DNA from 2 places in the Streptomyces sp. NPDC048696 genome. Region 1 is predicted to be linked to the other one. Evidence: predicted binding sites of a transcription regulator. Region 1 holds the regulator's gene; the other holds the start of a gene.
The links. The regulator HrcA, encoded in region 1, represses chaperone genes, less so after heat shock. The targets are predictions, from matches to a motif close to TTNGCACTCNGNNNNNCNGAGTGCNAA.
Positions count from the first base shown of each region.

Region 2: groL (chaperonin GroEL) is a predicted target of HrcA. The motif match lies at 7,337-7,363, and genes of this name have one in related genera.

Region 1 covers NZ_JBICVJ010000005.1:26,613-38,053, forward strand. Annotated here, with positions in the region: gene ACGFRG_RS11805 (glucarate dehydratase family protein) at 1-687, opposite strand, end outside; partial or broken gene ACGFRG_RS11810 (MFS transporter) at 949-2,288, shown strand; gene ACGFRG_RS11815 (adenosine deaminase) at 2,236-3,234, opposite strand; gene ACGFRG_RS11820 (ribonuclease Z) at 3,291-4,202, opposite strand; gene ACGFRG_RS11825 (histidine triad nucleotide-binding protein) at 4,209-4,568, opposite strand; gene ACGFRG_RS11830 (hypothetical protein) at 4,686-5,222, opposite strand; gene ACGFRG_RS11835 (16S rRNA (uracil(1498)-N(3))-methyltransferase) at 5,288-6,040, opposite strand; gene ACGFRG_RS11840 (nitronate monooxygenase) at 6,037-7,119, opposite strand; gene dnaJ (molecular chaperone DnaJ) at 7,292-8,428, opposite strand; gene hrcA (heat-inducible transcriptional repressor HrcA) at 8,429-9,445, opposite strand; gene ACGFRG_RS11855 (MBL fold metallo-hydrolase) at 9,624-10,352, shown strand; gene ACGFRG_RS11860 (DUF3097 domain-containing protein) at 10,392-11,189, shown strand.
Region 2 covers NZ_JBICVJ010000003.1:18,277-29,717, forward strand. Annotated here, with positions in the region: gene ACGFRG_RS06175 (alpha/beta hydrolase family protein) at 1-179, opposite strand, end outside; gene ACGFRG_RS06180 (hypothetical protein) at 278-973, shown strand; gene ACGFRG_RS06185 (Cmx/CmrA family chloramphenicol efflux MFS transporter) at 1,134-2,339, shown strand; gene ACGFRG_RS06190 (DUF4031 domain-containing protein) at 2,344-2,613, opposite strand; gene ACGFRG_RS06195 (hypothetical protein) at 2,610-2,981, opposite strand; gene ACGFRG_RS06200 (MurR/RpiR family transcriptional regulator) at 3,093-4,013, shown strand; gene murQ (N-acetylmuramic acid 6-phosphate etherase) at 4,055-4,972, shown strand; gene ACGFRG_RS06210 (hypothetical protein) at 5,020-5,490, shown strand; gene groL (chaperonin GroEL) at 5,588-7,210, opposite strand; gene ACGFRG_RS06220 (cold-shock protein) at 7,564-7,767, opposite strand; gene ACGFRG_RS06225 (MoaD/ThiS family protein) at 8,213-8,491, opposite strand; gene thrC (threonine synthase) at 8,520-9,824, opposite strand; SAM riboswitch class I at 9,842-9,969, opposite strand; gene ACGFRG_RS06235 (glucosyl-3-phosphoglycerate synthase) at 10,133-11,080, shown strand; gene ACGFRG_RS06240 (trehalose-6-phosphate synthase) at 11,156-11,441, shown strand, end outside.

The DNA of each region.
Region 1 (11,441 bases):
CAGCGGGTGCCCGGGGAAGGCGTCGGCGAGCGCGCGGACGGCGGCGATCTCCCGCTCGGGCGGGAAGACGCCGCCCTTGAGCTTGAAGGACGTGAACCCGTGCTCGCGCACGAACCGGCGGGCCTGGGCGACGATCCCGTCGGGGTCGAGCGCGGCCCCCCAGTCGTCCTTCTCGCCGGTCCCGCCCGGGTGTTCGGCCCACCGGTAGAAGAGATAGGCGCTGTACTCCACGCTGTCGCGCACCTTGCCGCCGAGGAGGGTGTGGACGGGCACGCCCAGGGTCCTGCCGAGCGCGTCGAGGCACGCCACCTCGAAGGCGGACACGACGGAGAGCCGCAGCTTGTCGGCGGTCTGCACCCCGCGCAGCCCGCCGACGCCTACGGAGTGGTCGACACGGGATTCATCGACACCGATCGCGTCCATGAGTGTGAACAGCCCATTGAGGTCGGCGATGTCGTGGCCGACCAGCAGCGGGGCGTACGGGCGGGCGAGCTCCAGGTACTTGGTGTCGCCGTAGGTCTCGCCGACACCGGTGACGCCGTCCTCGGTGACGACTTCGACGACGAGGCGGGGGGTGTACGGCTGGTGGACGCCCTGGACATTGAGGAGCGGGGGGTCGCAGACGAGGACGGGGGTGAGCCGGACTTCGGCGATCGCGTGGCGACAACTGCCCATCTGCGCATCCATGAATGAAGACTAGATATGTGAACAAGGCAGGGTCAAGAGATCGTGCGCTCATCACGGCGAATCGGCGAGCGAGGCCGGGGCAAGGGCCACACGATTACCCGGCGAACATCGCCACAAACAAAAAGTGACCCAGATCACTCACCCGCACCTTTCGTGCACTCCGGGCGCTTGATACAAATTGGGCCCGCGTTCCCGTACAACACCGGGCGCATCTCCCCTCTTTGGCACCTGCCCGTTCGGGCACCGCTCCCTGGAACGCCCATGTCCGCACGCTCCCGTGCCGCCTGGCCCCTGGTCGCCCTCTTCGCGGCCGGCTACCTCGCCGCGTATCTGCTCCCGACCGTCGTCGGACGGCTCTCCTCGGGCCTCGGGCTCTCGTCCACCCAGGCCGGACTCATCGGCTCCGCACTGCTGTTGAGCTCGGCGGCGGCCGGGTTCACGCTGGCGTCCCGGGTGGAGCGGTACGGGGAGCGGCGCCTGGCCCGGCTCGGGCTGCTGCTCGCGTTCGCGGGGTACGGCGGGGGCGCGCTGACGACGTACGTGCCGCTCGTGGTGGCGGGCGCGGTCGTCGGGGGCTTCGGGTCCGGTACGGCGACGGCCGTGGCCGCGGCGGGGATGGCCGCGCGGCCCGACCCCCACCGGGCGACCACGCTCGGCCTGCTGACCGTCTCGGCCACAGCCGGGACGCTGTATCTGACGATCCCTCATCTCGGTGGTGGCCACGCCCTGCCGTTCGCGGCGATCGCGCTGGTGGCGGCGGCGGTGTGGCCGGTGACGGGACGGCTGCCGGAGGCGGGTCCGGCGCGCGTCACCGCTGCGGGGGACGCGCCCGTGAGCCCGCTGCCCCGGCTGCGCTCGGGCGCGGTGCTGGCCGTGGGCATGCTCTGCTGGTCGCTGGCGCAGAACGCGCTGTGGGGCGTGAGCGGACGTATCGGCCTGAACCAGGCGGGACTGTCCGAGGTCACCGTCGGCGCGGTGTTCGCCGTCGCGCTCGGGGCGGGGCTGCTCGGGGTGAGCGGGGCGGGGGCGCTGGGCCTGCGGCTCGGGCGGACGGCGCCGATCGGGGTGGGGACGGTGGTCATCGCGGGGTGCGTGGTGCTGAGTTCGTCGGCGCGGGACCTGCCGTCGTTCGCGGGCGGTGTGATGCTCTGGAACGTCTTCTACCCGGTCGTGCTCTCGTATCTCCTCGGCCTCGCGGCCGCGCTGGATCCGCGGGGGCGGTGGGCGGTGCTGGTGGGTTCGGCGTCGTCGCTCGGCGTCGCGTGCGGGCCGCTGACGGGGAGCCTGCTGTCGGAACAGCTGGGGTTCGTGGGGATGGGGACGGTGCTGGCCGCGCTGCTGCTGGTGGTGGCGGGGCCGCTGGGGGTTGTGGCACGGGGTGTGTCCGGGCGGGGGCCGGTGGTCGGTACGGTGCACCAGGACGAGCCGCGGGTCGCGCTCGCGTCGTAGCCGCCACTACGTGGGCGTTCGTCTACAGACCGCGCTGGGTTGCTCGCGCCCACGCGGCGGAGCCACACACAACCCGCAGACGAACGCGAACCCCCAACCTCACCCCGTACCGAATTCGTACGCCTCCACCTCGCCCAGGTACCGCTCGCGCAGCTCCTCCTCGTCGTCCAGGAACGCCGCGAGGAACGAGTTCCGGGCGAGTTCGCGCAGGCGCTCCTCCTCCAGCCCCAACGCGTCCCGCACCGCGAGCAACGTGTCGTCCACGTAGCCGCCGAAGTACGCCGGATCGTCGGAGTTCACCGTGCACATCAGCCCCGCGTCCATCATCCGCCGCAGCGGATGCTCCGTCAGGACGGACACGGCACGCAGCCGGACGTTCGAGAGGGGGCACAGCGTCAGCGGGACGCGGTCGCGGACCAGGCGCGCCACCAGATCCGGGTCCTCAAGCGCCCGCAGCCCGTGGTCGATCCGCTCGACGCCGAGCACGTCCAGCGCCTCGGTGATGTACGACGGCGGCCCCTCCTCCCCCGCGTGCGCGACCTTGCGCAGCCCGAGCGTGTCCGCCACCGCGTACACCTCACGGAACTTCGCCGGCGGATGCCCGACCTCCGCCGAGTCGAGGCCGATGCCCACGATCCGGTCCAGGTGCGGCCGCGCCGCCTCCAGCGTCGCCAGCGCCGACTCGGCCGACTGGTCCCGCAGGAAGCAGAGGATCAGCCGGGTGGAGATGCCGTGCCGCTCCCGGCTGCGGTCGAGCGCCCGGCCGAGCCCTTCCACCACCGTCCCGATCGGCACGCCCCGCGCCGTATGCGCCTGCGGGTCGAAGAAGATCTCCGCGTGCCGCACCCCCTGCGCCGCGGCCCGCGCCAGATACGCCTCCGCCAGCGCCTCGAAGTCGTCCTCCGTCCGCAGCACCGCCATCAGCGAGTAGTACAGGTCGAGGAAGGACTGGAGGTCGTCGAAGAGGTACGCCTTGCGCAGCTCCTCGGTGTCCGCGTACGGGAGCCGCACTCCGTTGCGCGCGGCCAGTTCGAAGGCGAGCTCGGGTTCGAGGGTGCCTTCGATGTGGAGGTGGAGTTCGGCCTTGGGGAGGGGCATGAGGTGCTGCTTCCTGGTGGTGCGTGCGTTGCGTCTTGCGTCCGGGCCTCGTACGGCTACGTCGTACGTTTCGGCAGCGGGACCCTCGTCAGGTCCTCCGCCACCGTCAGCTCCCCCGCGAACCCCGCCGCCCGCGCCTGCCGTTCGAACTCGGCCGGGTCGGCGTAGCGCTGCGAGAAGTGGGTGAGGACCAGGTGGCGCACACCGGCGTCGCGCGCCACCGCCGCCGCCTGGCCCGCCGTCAGGTGACCGTGGTCCTCGGCCAGTCGGACGTCCTCGTCCAGGAACGTCGACTCGATGACCAGCATGTCGCAGCCCCGCGCCAGCGCCGTGACGCCGTCGCAGAGCCGGGTGTCCATCACGAAGGCGAACCGCTGGCCGCGCCGTATCTCGCTGACCTCGTCGAGCGTGACCCCGTCGAGCACGCCCTCGCGCTGCAGGCGGCCCACGTCGGGTCCGGCGATGCCGCGCTCGGCGAGCAGCGCGGGCAGCATCCGGCGGCGGTCCGGCTCGGTGAACCGGTAGCCGTACGACTCGACCGGGTGCGAGAGCCGCCGCGCTTCCAGCGTGTACGCGTCGGTGGCGGCCAGCACCGCTCCCTCGCCCTCGACCGGCACCTGGCCGAGCTCGACCGTCTCGCGGTAGGCCGTGGCGTACCGCAGCCGGTCGAAGAAGCGCTGCCCGCTCGCCGGGTAGTGCGCGGTGACCGGGTGCGGCACCCGGTCGAGGTTGATCCGCTGGATCACCCCGGCCAGGCCCAGCGAGTGGTCGCCGTGGAAGTGCGTGACGCAGATCCGGTTGATGTCGTGGGCGGCCACCCCGGCCCGCAGCATCTGCCGCTGGGTGCCCTCGCCGGGGTCGAAGAGGATGCCCTCGCCGTCCCAGCGCAGCAGATAGCCGTTGTGGTTGCGGTGCCGGGTCGGGACCTGGCTGGCGGTGCCGAGCACCACCAATTCACGTACGGACACGGGCAGTTATCCGGGCGGCCACTGGAGGCCGCGGCCGCCGAGCAGATGGGCGTGGGCGTGGAAGACCGTCTGGCCCGCGCCGCTGCCGGTGTTGAAGACGATCCGGTAGCCGGTCCCGGCGATCTTCTCGTCGCCCGCGATCTCGCCCGCCGCGCGCAGCAGATCGGCGGCGACCGCCGGTTCGGCGGCGGCCAGCGAGGCGGCGTCCGGGTAGTGGACCCGGGGGATGACGAGGATGTGGGTGGGGGCCTGGGGGTTTATGTCGCGGAAGGCGACGACCCTCTCGCTCTCCTTCACGACGGTCGCCGGGACGTCCCCCGAGACGATCTTGCAGAACAGGCAGTCCGCCTGCGGCTCTCCGGCCACGTTCCTGAGCTCCTCGGTAGCGGTGATCAGTTCATGGGCATGCTACTGAGGTTCGCGGGGCGATAGCGTGCCGCCCTGTCCGGGAGGCGTACGCGGCGAGGCTCGCGGCCCGCCCGCTCACTTGCCCCGGAACGTCTCCGTCACCGTCACGGTGACCGTCGCCGTCGGGTGGCTGCCCGGTTTGCCGGGGGGCTTGGGGTGGGTGGTGGCGGTGGGCGCGGGGGCGTTGCAGTCGCCCAGGACGTTGACCTTGAAGACCGTGCGGTCGCCGACCTTCGCCGTCAGATCGCCGCGCACGCAGCGGTCGTCGCGGACCTCGGTGACCTTGCCGGTGACCGTGATCGCCTTGTTGTCCTTGGTGCGGCCGCGGCAGTCCACCGTGGCGACCGAGTGCGTCGAGGACGGGGCCGGGGTGCGGGTCGAGGTGCCGCCGCCGTTGACCTTCGCCGTACAGGACAGCCACTGCACGTTCACGCCGTCCTGCTTCAGCTTGTCCGTCGCCGTCTTGTCGGTGGTGATCGAGACGGTCGCCGAGCTCATGCCGCCCACCGGGTCGCAGGCCGCCACCGCCGCGCCCGCCGTGGCGATCACACCGAGCGCGGCGAGCGCGCGCCGGTGCCGCAGCGGCATCCGTACGTATCTCCGTACCCCCATACGCGACAGCGTCCCACCGGCCGGGCCCGCGCGGTAGACGGCTTTACGACGTCACGCCGCCTGCCTCACGCCCAGCGCCCCGTGCGTCCCATCAGCAACGCGGCGGCCGCCGTGCCCGCCGTGGAGGTGCGCAGCACGCTCGGGCCGAGCCGGTAGGGCCTGGCGCCCGCCGCCTCGAAGACCGCCAGCTCCTCGGGGGACACACCGCCCTCCGGGCCCACCACCAGCACGATCTCCCCGCGCTCGGGCAGCTTCGCGGTGGCCAGCGCCTCGCTCGGCGCGTCCCGGTCCTCGTGCAGCACAGCGGCGAAATCAGCCGTGGCCAGAAAAGCGACAACCTGCTTGGTCGTCATCGCGTCCCGTACCTCCGGGAACCGCACCCGGCGCGACTGCTTGCCCGACTCACGGGCCGTACTGCGCCACTTGGCCAGGGACTTGGCGCCCCGCTCGCCCTTCCACTGGGTGATGCACCGCGCGGCCTGCCACGGCACCACGGCGTCGACGCCGGTCTCGGTCATCGTCTCCACGGCGACCTCGCCCCGGTCGCCCTTGGGCAGCGCCTGGACGACGGTGATCCTGACCTCGGGCTCGGGCTCGTGGCGTACCGCGTCGAGCCGTACGACGAGCCGGTCCTTGCCCTCGGTCTCCAGGACCACGGCGTCGGCCCAGTCGCCGTGCCCGTCGGTGAGGACCACGTCCTCGCCGGGACCGAGCCGCTTGACCGAGACGGCGTGCCGTCCCTCGGGCCCGTCCAGGACGTACCGGCCGTCCGGTCCCACCGCTGTGAAACCGTCGACCACGAAGACCGGGGCGGTCATGACGCACTCCTCATGTTTCTCGATGCCGCCGCCAACGCGGCCAGCGAAGCGTCCAGTTCGGCCGCCAGTACCTCCACCAGCCGCCCGGCGGGCAGCTCGCGCGCGAGCCGGTGGCCCTGGCCCGCCCACAGCGCCATGCCCTGGGCGTCACCGGCCGCCGCGGCGGCCCGCCGCAGTCCGGTGGTGATCTGGTGGACCTCCGGATAGGCGGCCGGCGCGTACGGCCCGTGCTCGCGCATGAACCGGTTGACCAGGCCGCGGGCGGGCCGGCCGGAGAACGCGCGGGTCAACTCCGTACGGGCGAACAGGGGGTTGGTCAGGGCCTGCTTGTGCAGCGCGTCGGCGCCGGACTCCGGGCAGGCCAGGAACGCCGTGCCGAGCTGCGCCGCGTCCGCGCCCGCCGCGAGCACCGCCGCGATCTGGGCGCCGCGCATCAGGCCGCCGGTCGCGATGATCGGCAGCCGCACGGCCTCGCGGACCAGCGTGATCAGGGTGAGCAGCCCGATCCCGGAGCCGTCGGCCTGCGGGTCGTCGCGGTGCGTCGACTGGTGCCCGCCGGCCTCTATCCCCTGCACGCACACGGCGTCCGCACCGGCGCTCTGCGCGGCCAGCGCCTCGTCGGGGGTGGTCACGGTGACGACGGTGTACGTGCCGAGGGCGGCGAAGGCGGCGAGCACCTCGGGCTCGGGGCAGCCGAAGGTGAACGACACGGCCGGGACCGGGTCGTCGCGCAGGATCGCCAGCTTGGCCTCGTAGCCGTCGTCGCCGCCGGAGTCCGCCTCGCCCAGCGGTGTCTCGTACCAGGTGGCCTCGCCCGCCAGCTGGTGCCGGTAGACGTCGATGACCGCGGGGTCGGTGTGCGGGGGCTGCGGCATGAACAGGTTGACGCCGAAGGGGCGGCCGGTGAGCCGGCGCAGCTGCTTGATCTCCTGGTACATCCCGTCGGCCGTCTTGTACCCGGCGGCCAGGAATCCGAGCCCGCCGGCCTCGCAGACCGCGGCGGCGAGACCGGCGGCGGAGACACCACCGGCCATGGGGGCCTGCACGATCGGATACCGGCAGAGATCGGTCAAAGCCATGCCCGCATCGTGCCACGGGTGCGCCCCGGCACCGAATCCCCCTCCCACCGCGGGCTGCGCCCCGGGCCCCTGCTGACCTGCGGGCCGGTGGGGGCTGGTCGCGCAGTTCCCCGCGCCCCTAAGAGGGCCCGAAGGGCCCATCAAGGGGCGCGGGGCTGTGACATTTCGCGGCTCAGCGGCCGTTGAACGCGTCCTTCAAGCGGGAGAACAGGCCCTGCTGGCCCGGCTGGAACTGGCCCAGGGGGCGCTCCTCGCCGCGCAGCTTGGCCAGCTGGCGCAGCAGGTCCTCCTGCTGCGGGTCCAGCTTGGTCGGCGTGGTGACCTCGACGTGGACGATCAGATCGCCCCGCCCGCCGCCGCGCAGATGCGTCACACCGCGCCCGTGCAGCGGGATGGACTGGCCCGACTGGGTGCCCGGGCGGATGTCCACCTCCTCCATGCCGTCCAGCGTCTGCAGCGGCACCTTGGTGCCGAGCGCCGCCGCCGTCATGGGGATCGTCACCGTGCAGTGCAGATCGTCGCCGCGCCGCTGGAAGACGTCGTGCGGCAGCTCGTGGATCTCCACATAGAGGTCGCCGGCGGGGCCGCCGCCGGGGCCGACCTCGCCCTCGCCCGCCAGCTGGATCCGGGTGCCGTTGTCGACACCGGCCGGGATCTTCACGGTCAGGGTGCGCCGCGAACGGATCCGGCCGTCGCCCGCGCACTCGGGGCACGGGGTCGGCACCACGGTGCCGAAGCCCTGGCACTGCGGGCACGGCCGCGAGGTCATGACCTGGCCGAGGAAGGAGCGGGTGACCTGGGAGACCTCACCGCGGCCGCGGCACATGTCACACGTCTGCGCCGAGGTGCCGGGGGCGGCGCCCTCGCCGGAGCAGGTCGTACAGACGACCGCCGTGTCGACCTGGATCTCCTTGGTGGTCCCGAAGGCCGCCTCGTTGAGGTCGATCTCCAGGCGGATCATGGCGTCCTGGCCCCGGCGGGTCCGCGAGCGCGGACCGCGCTGCGAGGCCGTGCCGAAGAACGCGTCCATGATGTCCGAGAAGTTCCCGAAGCCGCCCGCGCCGAAGCCGCCCGCGCCACCGCCGCCGGAGGACGACAGGGGGTCGCCGCCGAGGTCGTAGACCTGCTTCTTCTGCGGGTCCGACAGCACCTCGTAAGCGGCGTTGATCTCCTTGAACCGCTCCTGGGTCTTGGGGTCGGGGTTCACATCGGGGTGAAGTTCCCTCGCCAGCCGGCGGAACGCCTTCTTGATCTCGTCCTGCGATGCGTCGCGGCGTACGCCCAGTACGGCGTAGTAGTCCGTGGCCACTTACGACTCCGCCAGGATCTGTCCGACGTAACGTGCCACTGCGCGTACCGCTCCCATCGTTCCGGGGTAATCCATGCGGGTCGGGCCGACCACGCCGAGTTTGGCGACCGCCTCGCCGCCCGAACCGTAGCCGACCGAGACGACGGACGTGGAGTTCAGCCCTTCATGGGCGTTCTCATGCCCGATTCGTACGGTCATGCCCGATTCCTTGGCCTCGCCGAGCAGTTTGAGGAGCACGACCTGCTCCTCAAGTGCCTCCAGCACCGGCCGAATGGTCAGGGGAAAATCATGTCCGAAGCGGGTCAGATTGGCGGTGCCGCCGATCATCAACCGCTCCTCGGTCTCTTCGACCAGGGTTTCGAGCAGGGTGGCCAGGACCGTCGAAACGGTTCCTCGGTCCTCCGGCTCGAAGGACTCCGGCAGGTCCTGCACCAGCTGCGGTACGTCGGCGAAGCGCCGCCCGACCACCCGGCTGTTGAGCCGGGCCCGCAGATCCGCGAGCGAGGTCTCGCCGAACGGCGCCGGGCAGTCGACCAACCGCTGCTCGACCCGCCCGGTGTCCGTGATGAGCACCAGCATGAGTCTGGCGGGCGCGAGTGAGAGCAGTTCCACATGCCGCACGGTCGAGCGTGTCAGCGACGGGTACTGCACCACGGCGACCTGCCGGGTCAGCTGGGCGAGCAGCCGCACGGTCCGCGCCACCACGTCGTCGAGGTCGACGGCGCCGTCCAAGAAGTTCTGGATGGCCCGCCGCTCCGGCGACGTCATCGGCTTGACGCCCGCGAGCTTGTCGACGAACAGCCGGTAGCCCTTGTCCGTGGGGATGCGACCGGCGCTGGTGTGAGGCTGGGCGATGAAGCCCTCCTCCTCCAGGACGGCCATGTCGTTGCGCACGGTCGCCGGCGAGACGCCGAGCGCGTGCCGCTCGGTCAGGGCCTTCGACCCCACCGGCTCCTCGGTCCCGACATAGTCCTGGACGATCGCGCGCAGGACCTCCAGTCTGCGTTCACTGAGCACCGCGCACACCTCCAGCTGTGGTCCCTGGCCGCTCTGCCTGGCACTCTGTGCGTTCGAGTGCCAGCATTCCCCCGGCCAGTGTACGGCCGACCGGTACACCCCTAGCAAGGGCGGCCACCCTTACCGCTCGCGGCGCGGTCGAGCGACGCGCCCGGTGACCCGGGATACCGTCGCGGTCATGGGCATCGACACGACGGACATCCGCTGGGAGGAGTCCGGCTGGGAACGCCTGGGCGACGGCGTCGGCCGCCGCAGGCTGCCCGGCTGGGACGCGACGGCCGGCCTGGTCGTCGGCGAGCGGGCGGTACTGCTGTACGACACGGGGTCCACGCTGCGCGAGGGCGCCGAACTGCGCGCCCAGGCGCAGGCGCTCGCCGGGCGCCGGGTCACCCACATCGCGCTCAGCCATCCGCACTTCGACCATGTGCTCGGCACGGCCGCGTTCTCGGGCGCCGAGGTGTACGGGGCGGTGGGCATCGACCGGGTCCTGGACGGCGAGGCCCTGAAGGCCGACGCGACGGCGCACGGGGTCCCGGCCGCGCAGGCCGCCGAAGCGGCCGACCTGCTGGTGCGGCCGCACCACTTCGTGAGCGGCGAGTGGACGCTGGACCTGGGCGGCCGACAGGTGCTCCTCGCCAACGTGGGCCCCGGCCACTCCGGCCACGACCTCGTGCTGCTGATCCCCGGCTCCCCCGAGATCGTCTTCTGCGGCGACCTGGTGGAGGAGTCCGGCGAGCCGCAGGCGGGCCCCGACGCGGTCCGCACCCGCTGGCCCGCCGCGCTGGACCGGCTGCTCGACCTGGGCGGGGAGGACGCGGTGTACGTGCCCGGGCACGGGGCGGTGGTGGACGCGGCGTTCGTACGGGGGCAACGGGCGTCGCTGGCGGCCCAATTCGGCGTGTCGTAACCCGCCCGGGGTCGGTGATCAGCCCGTATTCTCATCCGAATGCGCAGCTACAGCCCGGATCTGACCCCGCCCTGGAAGAAGCAGGCCCCGGCCCCCGAGGTCGCCGCCGAGCCCGATCTGGTGGTGGAGGAGGTGACGACCGGCTTCTGCGGGGCGGTGATCCGCTGCGAGGCGGGCACGGTGACGCTGGAGGACCGCTTCGGCAAGCACCGGGTGTTCCCGCTGGCGCCGCGCGGGTTCCTGCTGGAGGGCAAGGTGGTGACGCTGGTCCGCCCCTCGGCCGCGCCGTCCCGCCCCACCCGTACGGCGTCGGGGTCGGTGGCGGTGCCCGGGGCGCGGGCGCGGGTGGCGCGGGCGGGGCGGATCTATGTCGAGGGGCGCCACGACGCGGAGCTCGTGGAGAAGGTGTGGGGCGACGACCTGCGGATCGAGGGCGTCGTCGTCGAGTACCTGGAGGGCATCGACGACCTCCCCGCGATCGTCGCGGACTTCGCCCCCGGACCCGACGCGCGCCTCGGAGTCCTGGTCGACCACCTGGTCCCCGGCTCGAAGGAGTCCCGGATCGCGGCGGCGGTCACGGGCGAGCACGTCCTGATCGCCGGGCATCCGTACATCGACGTGTGGGAGGCGGTGAAGCCGGCGTCCGTCGGGATCGGGGGGTGGCCGGTGGTGCCGCGGGGTGTGGACTGGAAGACGGGGGTGTGCGCGGCCCTGGGCTGGCCCCCGCACACGGGCGCGGCGTGGCAGCACATCCTGTCCCGCGTCCACACGTACAAGGACCTGGAGCCGGAGCTGCTGGGCCGGGTGGAGGAGCTGATCGATTTCGTGACGGCGTAGTTGGGGACCGGGGTTTGGTTTTCCCCCACCCCACCCCTTCCCGAAACCCTCCGGGGGATCTGGTCGGCTGCGGCCCGGTGGGAACTGCGCGCGCAACCCAGCACGGTCGGCAGCCGGAGAGTGGGTGCAGGGGGCGCAGCCCCCGCGCGGGGTCCGGGGCGCAGCCCCGGGAAACCCTCCTCAACCCCCACCCGCCCCCGGAGGCCACGCGGCGGAGCCGCAAATGTCACAGCGGGAAGGTGCGGGGTGGGG
Region 2 (11,441 bases), on a different contig from region 1:
CCGACCGGGTGGGGGCCGGTGGGCGCGGGCAGGGTGAGCCGGACGCCCTGGGCGGACGGCGCACCGGGCGCCGCCCCGGGCCTGGCGGCCGCGAACGCCGACCCACCCGTCGTGGCCACGAGCACGGCGGCACCGGCACCGGCGCCCAGCAGACTCCTGCGGGAAACGGAAGCAACCATGTCCCCCACGTTCCCGGACCGGGCCCCGCGCCCCCATCCGGCAGTCCCCCGAGCGGGTGCGGGGGCTACCCCGAGGGAGGAGTGGCTACGCTCACCCCATGGCCGACCTCGACGACCTCAGCGACAACCTCAGCGACGACCTCGACGACCTCCGTGCCCGCTGGACCCGCACGCTCCTGGCCGCCCGCCCGGGCGAGGAGCCGGACCCGGAGCCGGACCCGGAGCCGGACCCGGCCCCGTACGCCGACCGGCTGCTCGCCGCCTGGGCCGAGCCGCACCGCAGGTACCACACCACCGCCCACCTCGCGGCGGTGCTCGGCCACGTCGACACGCTGGCGGAGTACGCCGAGGACGCCGAGCTCGTACGCCTCGCGGCCTGGTTCCACGACGCCGTGTACCGGCCGGACCGCTCGGAGAACGAGGAGCGCAGCGCGGCCCTGGCCGAACGTGCCCTGCCCGAGGCCGGGTTGAGCCCCGAGGCCACCGCCGAGGTCGCCCGGCTCGTCCGGCTCACCGTCACGCACGACCCGCACGAGGGCGACACGAACGGCGAGGTCCTGTGCGACGCGGACCTGGCGGTGCTGGCCGGGGACCCGGAGGAGTACGCGGCGTACGCGGCGGCGGTCCGCGCCGAGTACGCCTTCGTCCCGGACGACACCTTCCGGGCGGGCCGCGCGGCGGTCCTGCGCCAGCTGCTCGATCTGCCGAGGCTGTTCCGTACGCCGCACGGCACGCGGGAGTGGGAGGCGCGGGCCCGCGAGAACCTGACGTCGGAGCTGGAGCTGCTGACGTAGCCGGTATGTATCAGGGGGTACGGATGAGGCTGGAGCGACGGGAATGTAATGGTCATCGACCCTGTTGACTCCTGATATGCCCTCCTCCGCCGATCACTCCGCCGCGCCCGGAACCGACCTCCCCGACACCGACCTCACCGACGCCTCGGCCCGCCCCCGTATGCCGCTGGCCGTCTACATCCTCGGCCTCTCCGTCTTCGCGCTCGGCACCAGTGAGTTCATGCTCACCGGGCTGCTGCCCGCCATCGCGGACGACATGGACGTGTCGATCCCGCAGGCGGGGCTGCTGATCTCGGCGTTCGCGATCGGCATGGTGGTGGGCGCGCCGCTGCTGGCGGTGGCGACGCTCCGGCTGCCGCGCCGCACCACACTCATCGCGCTGATCACGGCGTTCGGGCTCGGCCAGGTCGGCGGCGCGCTCGCCCCGAACTACGCGCTGCTCTTCGTCTCCCGGGTGCTGAGCGCGCTGGCCTGCGCCGGATTCTGGGCGGTCGGAGCCGCCGTGGCCATCGCGATGGTGCCGGTGAACGCGCGGGCCCGGGCCATGGCCGTCATGATCGGCGGGCTCTCGATCGCCAACGTCCTCGGCGTCCCGCTCGGCGCGGTACTCGGCGACAACCTGGGCTGGCGGGCCGCGTTCTGGGCCGTCGGCGCGGCCTCCGCGATCGCCCTCGTCGGCATCGTGACGCTCATCCCGCGCATCCCGCTCCCGGCCGAGAAGCCGCAGCTCGCCACCGAGCTGCGGATCTACCGCGACCCGCAGGTGCTGCTCTCGATCGCGATCACCGCGCTCGCGGCGGGCGGCGTGTTCTGCGCGTTCAGCTACCTCAAGCCGCTGCTCACCGACGTCGCCCAGGTCGACTCCGGCTGGGTCCCGGCGATCCTCGGCCTCTTCGGCGCGGGCGCCCTCGTCGGTACGACGATCGGCGGCCGGGTCGCGGACGCGCACCTGTTCGGGGTGCTGCTCAGCGGCATCACGGCCTCGACGGCGTTCCTGGTGGCGCTGGCCCTGTTCGGCGCGCACCCGGTGGCCGCGATCGCCCTCTCGTTCCTGCTCGGAGTCTCGGCGTTCTACACGGCCCCGGCGCTCAACGCCCGGATGTTCAACGTCGGCGGCGCCGCCCCCACCCTGGCGGGCGCCACCACCACGTCGTCCTTCAACCTGGGCAACACGGGCGGCCCCTGGCTCGGCGGCGCGGTCATCAGCGCGGGCCTCGGCTACCGGGCCACCGCGTGGTCGGGCGCGGCCATGACCCTGGCGGCCCTGGCCCTGGTCACGGTCTCCCTGCGGCTGCACAAGTCCCGCTCGCGGGTGGTGGCCCGGTCCGTGCGGGCGCAGGCGCGGTCCGTGGCGGAACACGCCTGACGGGCTACGCGCCCGCCCGCCCCTTGGGCCGCCGCAGCCCCGCCCCCGTGAGCCTGCGCACCAGTTCCTTCGAGCCGATCTCCACCGCGCCCGCCCGCACCGCGTCCTCGTAGCGCTCCGACGGCACGTCGTAGTGGTCCCGCTCGAAGGCGCGCGGCGGGCAGCCGATGGAGGCCGCGAACGCGTGCAGCTCGTCGTACGACACGTCGCTGACCAGGTGCGACCACATACGGCCATGGCCCGGCCAGGTCGGCGGATCGATGTAGAGGGTCACGCGACGGGGCCCGTGCCGAGGCCGCCGACCGGGGCCACCGTCACCCCGGCCTTGCCGCACACCCAGTGCGGGTCGGGGCCGAGCTCCGGCTCCACGTCGAGCGCGTGCGGGTCCCCGGCGTCGCAGACCGGGCAGATGGGCCAGCGTCCGTACTTCTCCAGGAGCGCGTCCTGCACGTCCTGGGCGACCAGACCGGCCACGAACTCCGCGCCGTCCGGCCACTGCTCCACCCACCAGCGGCGGTGCGTCACCGCGTCCTCGACCAGCGAGACCACATCGGCCTGGGCCACGTCGCGCGCGGCCAGATCCGCCAGCACGAGAGCGCGTGCGGCGTGCAGGGACTGCTCCAGGGGGTCGACGTCGTCCATGCAGCCATTGTCACCCCGACGGCCCCGGCCGGACCCGGGGACCCCCCGCCACCTCCCGTTCCCCGCGTCCGCACCCTTGACCCGCCCCCCGCGCGAAAATACCTTCCAGGGGTGACCGATGACGTGAAGGAAATTTTCACCGGCGGCACGGCACCCCCCGCCCCCGCCGCCCTCGCGGCCAAGGTGCGCACCCTCGCGCCGTCCATGACCCGCTCGATGCAGCGCGTCGCCGAGGCGGTCGCCCAGGACCCGGCCGGCTGCGCCGCCCTCACGGTCACCGGTCTCGCCGAGCTCACCGGCACCAGCGAGGCCACGGTCGTGCGCACCGCCCGCGTCCTCGGCTACCCCGGCTACCGCGATCTGCGTCTGGCGCTCGCCGGGCTCGCCGCCCAGCAGCAGTCGGGGCGCGCCCCGGCCGTCACCGCCGACATCGCGGTCGACGACCCGATCGCGGACGTCGTCGCCAAGCTCGCCCACGACGAGCGGCAGACCCTCGCCGACACCGCCGCCGCCCTCGACACCGGCCAGCTCGGCGCGGCCGTCGCGGCCCTCGCGCAGGCCCGCCGCGTCGACATCTACGGCGTCGGCGCCTCCTCGCTCGTCGGCCAGGACCTCGCCCAGAAGCTGCTTCGGATCGGGCTCATCGCGCACGCCCACACCGACCCGCACCTCGCGGTCACCAACGCCGTGCAGCTCAGATCCGGCGACGCCGCCGTCGCCATCACCCACTCCGGCTCCACCGGCGACGTCATCGAGCCGCTGCGCGTCGCCTTCGACCGCGGGGCCACCACCGTCGCCATCACCGGACGCCCGGACGGGCCGGTCTCCCAGTACGCCGACCACATACTGACCACCTCGACCGCCCGCGAGAGCGAGCTGCGCCCGGCCGCGATGTCGTCCCGGACGAGTCAACTCCTCGTCGTGGACTGCCTGTTCATCGGCATCGCCCAGCGTACGTACGAGACGGCGGCCCCGGCCCTCGCCGCGTCGTACGAAGCACTCGCCCACCGCCGCAGCCCGCGCACCCGCTGACCCCGGGTGCCCTCGCACACGTACGGAAAGAGCGCACTTCCATGACTTCCGCGTACGGGGAACTCCGCGCCCAGCTGGCTCAGTTGACCACCGAGGCGTTCCGGCCCGAGCTCGCCGACATCGACCGTCTTGCGACCGCCGAGATCGCCCGCATCATGAACGGCGAGGACGCGAGCGTCCCGGCCGCCGTCGCCGCGCGGCTCCCGCAGATCGCCGCCGCGATCGACGCCACCGCCGAGCGGATGGCGCGCGGCGGGCGGCTCGTCTACGCGGGCGCGGGCACCGCCGGGCGGCTCGGCGTGCTGGACGCCAGCGAGTGCCCGCCGACGTTCGCCACCGACCCCTCGCGGGTCGTGGGGCTCATCGCGGGCGGCCCGTCCGCGATGCTCCAGGCGGTCGAAGGAGCCGAGGACTCAAGGGAGTTGGCGGCCGCCGACCTCGACGCTCTCGTCCTTGACGCGGACGACACCGTCGTCGGGATCTCCGCCTCGGGCCGCACCCCGTACGCCGTCGGCGCGGTCGAGCACGCGCGGGCCCTGGGCGCGCTGACCATCGGGCTCTCCTGCAACGCGGACAGCCCGCTCGCGGCCGCCGCCGACCACGGCATCGAGGTCGTGGTCGGCCCGGAGCTGCTGACCGGCTCCACCCGGCTGAAGGCGGGCACCGCCCAGAAGCTCGTCCTCAACATGATCTCGACGATCACGATGATCCGCCTCGGCAAGACGTACGGGAACCTCATGGTCGACGTACGCGCCTCAAACGAGAAGCTGCGCGCCCGCTCGCGCCGGATCGTCTCGCTCGCGACGGGCGCGGGCGACGACCATATCGAGTCCGCCCTGACGGCCGCCGACGGCGAGGTGAAGACGGCGATCCTGATGCTGCTCGCGGACGTCGACGCGGCGACGGCGACGCGGCGCCTGGAGCGCGCGGACGGGCATCTGCGCGCGGCGCTCGGGTAGCCCGGGGCGGCAACTCCGGTACGCGGCGACCGCCTTACGATCTCGTCATGACCACGTCCGACCGCGAACCCGAACCCGTCTTCATGCGCGTCAACGGCCGTTTCGCCTACAACCCCGCCAACCCCGTCGGTCTCACCCTCATCATCCTCACCCTGGTCGTCGTCGGCGTCGGCATCTACGTCGTGAACGACGAGACGAACTGGAGCCGGGGCGAGCTGCGGGACGCCGCCCACCAGGCGGCGCACGACCTGGACGGGACGACGCAGCGCAACTACGCGCCGTCCGAGGCGTTCTCCGGAAACGACTACGCGCGGATCATCGAGGACGCCATGAACAACACCGGCGCGGCCCAGTGGTTCACCGACCCGCTCGTGCTGCGCAGCAGCGGCAAGGACCCCTCGGCGTACGACATCACCGGCCCCGGCACCGACGCGGCGTTCTGTATGCACGTCGTCGTCACCCCGCTGGGCAACGGCGAAGCCGTGATCAGGACGCGGGTCACCGACGACGCCTGCTGACCCGCGCCGAAAACCCCCGCACACGCCGAAGGGCGGCACCCCCGGCGTGGGGTGCCGCCCTCCGTACGTAACCGGGCCACCGATCCTTCGAGAAGGATCAGAAGTCCATGTCACCGCCCGGCATGCCGCCCGGAGCGGCCGCGGCGGCCTTCTCCGGCTTGTCGGCGATGACGGCCTCGGTGGTCAGGAACAGCGCGGCGATCGACGCGGCGTTCTGCAGCGCGGAGCGCGTGACCTTCGCCGGGTCGATGATGCCCTCGGCGATCATGTCGACGTACTCGCCGGTCGCGGCGTTCAGACCGTGGCCGACGGCCAGGTTGCGCACCTTCTCGACGACGACGCCGCCCTCAAGGCCACCGTTGACGGCGATCTGCTTGAGCGGGGCCTCCAGGGCGAGCTTCACGGCGTTGGCGCCGGTCGCCTCGTCACCCGACAGGTCCAGCTTCTCGAAGACCGAGGAGGCCTGGAGCAGGGCCACGCCACCGCCGGCGACGATGCCCTCCTCGACGGCCGCCTTCGCGTTGCGAACGGCGTCCTCGATGCGGTGCTTGCGCTCCTTGAGCTCGACCTCGGTGGCGGCACCGGCCTTGATGACGGCCACGCCGCCGGCCAGCTTCGCCAGGCGCTCCTGGAGCTTCTCGCGGTCGTAGTCCGAGTCCGAGTTCTCGATCTCGGCGCGGATCTGGTTCACGCGACCGGCGACCTGGTCGCTGTCACCGGCACCGTCGACGATGGTGGTCTCGTCCTTGGTGATGACGACCTTGCGGGCGCGGCCGAGCAGGTCGAGGCCCGCGTTCTCCAGCTTGAGGCCGACCTCCTCGGAGATGACCGTGCCGCCGGTGAGGATGGCGATGTCGTTCAGCATCGCCTTGCGGCGGTCGCCGAAGCCCGGGGCCTTGACGGCGACGGACTTGAAGGTGCCGCGGATCTTGTTCACGACCAGGGTCGACAGGGCCTCGCCCTCGACGTCCTCGGCGATGATCAGGAGCGGCTTGCCCGACTGCATGACCTTCTCAAGGAGCGGCAGCAGGTCCTTGACCGAGCCGATCTTCGAGTTGACGATCAGGATGTACGGGTCGTCGAGCGCGGCTTCCATGCGCTCCATGTCGGTCGCGAAGTACGCCGAGATGTAGCCCTTGTCGAAGCGCATACCCTCGGTGAGCTCAAGCTCCAGACCGAAGGTCTGGGACTCCTCGACGGTGATGACGCCTTCCTTGCCGACCTTGTCCATGGCCTCGGCGATGAGCTCGCCGATCTGGGTGTCGGCGGCGGAGATGGAGGCCGTGGAAGCGATCTGCTCCTTGGTCTCGACATCCTTGGCCTGCTCCAGCAGGGCGCCCGAGACGGCCTCGACGGCCTTCTCGATGCCGCGCTTCAGGGCCATCGGGTTGGCGCCGGCGGCGACGTTGCGCAGGCCCTCGCGGACCAGCGCCTGGGCCAGGACGGTCGCGGTCGTCGTGCCGTCACCGGCGACGTCGTCCGTCTTCTTCGCGACTTCCTTGACCAGCTCGGCGCCGATCTTCTCGTACGGGTCCTCCAGCTCGATCTCCTTGGCGATGGAAACACCATCGTTGGTGATCGTGGGGGCGCCCCACTTCTTCTCAAGGACGACGTTACGGCCCTTGGGGCCGAGGGTGACCTTAACGGCGTCGGCGAGCTGGTTCATCCCGCGCTCGAGACCGCGCCGTGCCTCCTCGTCGAACGCGATGATCTTGGCCATGTGAAGTGGTCCTCCCGGACTGGGGTGGATTGCTCCGGATCGAGAGGCGCCCGCGACGGACGGCCTGCAAGCCTTGTGGTTCCTTGCCCCACGCGGCTCGCGGACCTCACCGACCCGATCCAAGTTCTGTCACTCTCACCAGCAGAGTGCTAACGCCAATGATTAGCACTCGACCCAGGAGAGTGCAAGGCCGTCCCACCGCCGCCGCCCTGCCGGGGGCGGACTCGGGGGCGGGTCCGGGGACGGGCTCCGGCGCGCGCTCCGGCGCGCGGACACGCACGTGGGGCCCGCATCCTTTTACAGAGGATGCGGGCCCCACGGCGTGAGTGCGTCGGTGGCCGATCGCGCCGAGATCAGACGGCGAGCTTGACCATGTCCGCCTGCGGACCCTTCTGGCCCTGCGAGATCTCGAACTCGACTCGCTGACCTTCTTCAAGGGTGCGGTAGCCGTCCATCTGGATCGCGCTGTAGTGGACGAAAACATCCGCACCACCGTCGACCGCGATGAAGCCGTACCCCTTCTCCGCGTTGAACCACTTGACGGTGCCCTGAGCCATGCCTAACTCCCCTATTACTGGCCCTTGCACGGGACCACACTTCGCGGACCCGGGTCAGACCTGCACCCTCCGACAGGAGAGGGTGTGCGCCGGAACGCGTCGACCGCGGCTGAATGTATCTGCCCAACTGCCCTCTGCAACAGGTCAATCGGACGAGAATTCCGGGCAGGGGTGAGGAGCGGAATGCCGCCTATTCCAGCATTCCGGGGCAAGTCGGGCCGGGCAAAGCGCACTTAAGGAGCAATATGCTCGAACACTTTGACCGCTTCTCGACGCCGGTTCGTCGCGTTCTCATATGCACGTGGCACGCACAACGAAGGGGACTTCCCCACTGTACCGCGCTCAACCACACTGAATTGCCCCCTCCGCTTAGCTTGCGGAGGGGGCAATTCAGGTAACTCTGCGTGCTGCGAAGGGGAGTGATTCGCCCTCGGGTCCAGCAGGCTCAGCAGCCTCCGGCGACCGCCGGAATGATCGAGACGCCCGCGCCGTCCGGCGTGGCCGTCTCAAGACCCTGCTCGAACCGGACGTCGTCGTCGTTGACGTACACGTTGACGAAGCGGCGCAGCTTGCCCTGGTCGTCCAGGACGCGCGCGGCGATCCCGGTGTGGTTCTTCTCCAGGTCGGCGATGACCTCGGCGAGGGTGGCACCCTCGGCCGCGACCTCGGCCCTGCCACCGGTGTACGTACGGAGAATGGTGGGGATGCGGACGTTGACGCTCATGGTGTGCTGCCTTTCCGTGGCCGGTGGGTCAGTGGGCGAGGCCCGCGTCGCGGAACGCGTCCAGGCTCGGGCGGATCGTCGCGGTCGGGCCGGTCGTCGGGGCCACGGCGTCCAGGGTCTTGAGGCCGTCGCCCGTGTTGAGGACGACAGTAGTGAGCGCCGGGTCGAGCAGCCCGCTGTCGATGAGCTTGCGGGTGACACCGACCGTCACACCGCCCGCCGTCTCGGCGAAGATGCCCTCGGTCCGGGCGAGCAGCTTGATCGCGTCGACGACCTGCTCGTCGTTCACGTCCTCCACCGCGCCGCCGGTGCGCCGGGCGATGTCCAGGACGTACGGGCCGTCCGCCGGGTTGCCGATGGCCAGCGACTTGGCGATGGTGTTCGGCTTCTGCGGCCGGACCACGTCGTGGCCCGCCTTGAAGGCGGTGGAGACCGGCGAGCAGCCCTCGGCCTGGGCGCCGAAGATCTTGTACGGCCTGTCCTCGACGAGGCCCAGCTTGATGAGCTCCTGGAGACCCTTGTCGATCTTCGTGAGCTGCGAGCCGGAGGCGATCGGGATGACGATCTGGTCGGGCAGCCGCCAGCCCAGCTGCTCGCAGATCTCGTACGCCAGCGTCTTGGAGCCCTCGCCGTAGTACGGGCGCAGGTTCACGTTCACGAAGCCCCAGCCCTCGCCGAGCGGGTCCCCGATGAGCTCCGAGCAGAAGCGGTTGACGTCGTCGTAGTTGCCCTCGATGCCGACCAGCTCACCGCCGTACACCGCGGCCATCACGACCTTGCCCTGCTCCAGGTCGTGCGGGATGAACACACAGGAGCGGAAGCCCGCCCGGGCGGCGGCCGCGCCGACCGCGCCCGCGAGGTTGCCGGTGGAGGAGCAGGAGAGCGTGGTGAAGCCGAACGCGCGGGCGGCCTCGACGGCGATCGCGACGACGCGGTCCTTGAAGGAGTGCGTCGGGTTGCCGGAGTCGTCCTTCACGTAAAGGCCGCCGGTGACACCGAGCTCGCGGGCGAGATTGTCGGCCTTGACGAGCTTGGTGAAGCCGGGATTCAGGTTGGGCTTTTCAGCCACATTGGCCGGAACGGGCAGCAGCGGCGCATAGCGCCAGATGTTGTCCGGGCCCGCTTCGATGCGCCTCCGCAGCGCCTCGGGGTCGCCGGTCGGAAGGTCGTACGCCACTTCGAGCGGACCGAAACACAGGGCGCAGGCGAAGATGGGGCCGAGGTCGAACCGCTCGCCGCATTCCCGGCAGGAAAGCGCGACGGCGGGACCGAGGTTCACGGTGCTGGAGGCGTTTACCGCGGCGTCAGCGGTGGTGACGGTGTGCACAGCCATGATGGCGAGGCCCTTTCTCCTCATCTTCCCCATGGCGCATTTCGCCATGAGACGGAATTGGCACCTTCCCCACCGTGACCTCGCGGTCGGCAGGAGGGTTGCCGGGACTTCAACGGGCCGTTCCCTCAGTCCCTCTGGATGAGCGCTGTGGCACCGGGTCCATGACCCGGGCATTTGTTCGCGCGACGACCCCGACATGCGACGGTCATCCGCGTTGTTCAAGACTGTAACCGAAGGCTTGGACGGTTGAGACAGTCGTCCGAACCGCGAGATGGATCACACAAACCCGTACAAGGAGGCCCCGGCTCGTGTTGGAAGAGGTGGAGCGCTGGCTGAGCAGGCGTTCCTGGTCCGCGGCCGACCGGCCGCTGGACCGGATCATCGCCGCCAAGCGCCGCGGCGGCAGCACGGTCAGCGTGGTCCTGCCCGCGCTCGACGAGGAAGCCACCGTCGGCGAGATCGTCGCCGCCATCCGGCGCGAGCTGATGACCGAGGAGGTGCCGCTGGTCGACGAGCTGGTGGTGATCGACTCCGGCTCCACCGACCGTACGGCCGAGGTCGCGGCCGCCGCCGGCGCCCGGGTCGTGCACCGGGACGCGATCCTGCCCCGGATCCCGGCCCTGCCCGGCAAGGGCGAGGTGCTGTGGCGCTCGCTCCTGGTCACCACCGGTGACATCGTGTGCTTCGTCGACGCGGATCTGAAGGAGTTCGACGCGGGTTTCGTGTCCGGGATCGTCGGCCCGCTCCTGACCGATGCGGACGTGGCCTTCGTCAAGGCGATGTACGACCGCCCGCTGGGCTCCGCCGCAGGTCAGGGCGGTCGGGTGACCGAGCTGGTGGCGCGCCCGCTGCTCAATCTGCACTGGCCGCAGCTCGCCGGGTTCGTCCAGCCGCTCGGCGGCGAGTACGCGGCCCGCCGCTCGCTCCTGGAGCGGCTGCCCTTCCCGGTCGGTTACGGAGTGGAGCTGGGGCTGCTCGTCGACGCGCTGCACACGGTGGGCCTGGACGCGCTGGCCCAGGTGGACGTCGGCGTACGCAAGCACCGCCATCAGGACGGCCAGGCACTCGGCCGGATGGCCGCCGCGATCTACCGCACGGCCCAACTGCGGCTCTCCCGCGCCCACTTGGTCCGCCCGGCGCTGACCCAGTTCGAGCGCGGCGAGGACGGCTTCACCCCGCGTACGTACCCGGTGGACACCGAGGAGCGCCCGCCGATGCGGGAAATCTCGGAGTACGCGGTGCATCGGGCGGCGTAAGCGGGCGTGACCATCAGGGGCCGGTGCCCCCGTTCGCACGTTTGAGGCATTCCGCTACGGGCTAGGTTCGTGTCCATGGTCTCCGCGCGCGCTGCCCAGGTCCTCGTCGCGTCCAACCGCGGCCCGGTCTCCTACGCCCTCGGCGACGACGGGACGCTCACGTCCCGGCGCGGCGGCGGCGGAGTGGTCTCGGGCCTCTCCGCGATCGGCCAGGACGCCGACTCGCTGTGGGTGTGCTCGGCGCTCGGCGACGGCGACCGCGAGGCCGTGCGGCGCGGGGTCGCCGAGCCGGGCGTGCGGATGCTCGACATCGACGCCGATGTGCACGCGGACGCGTACAACGGGATCGCGAACTCGGTGC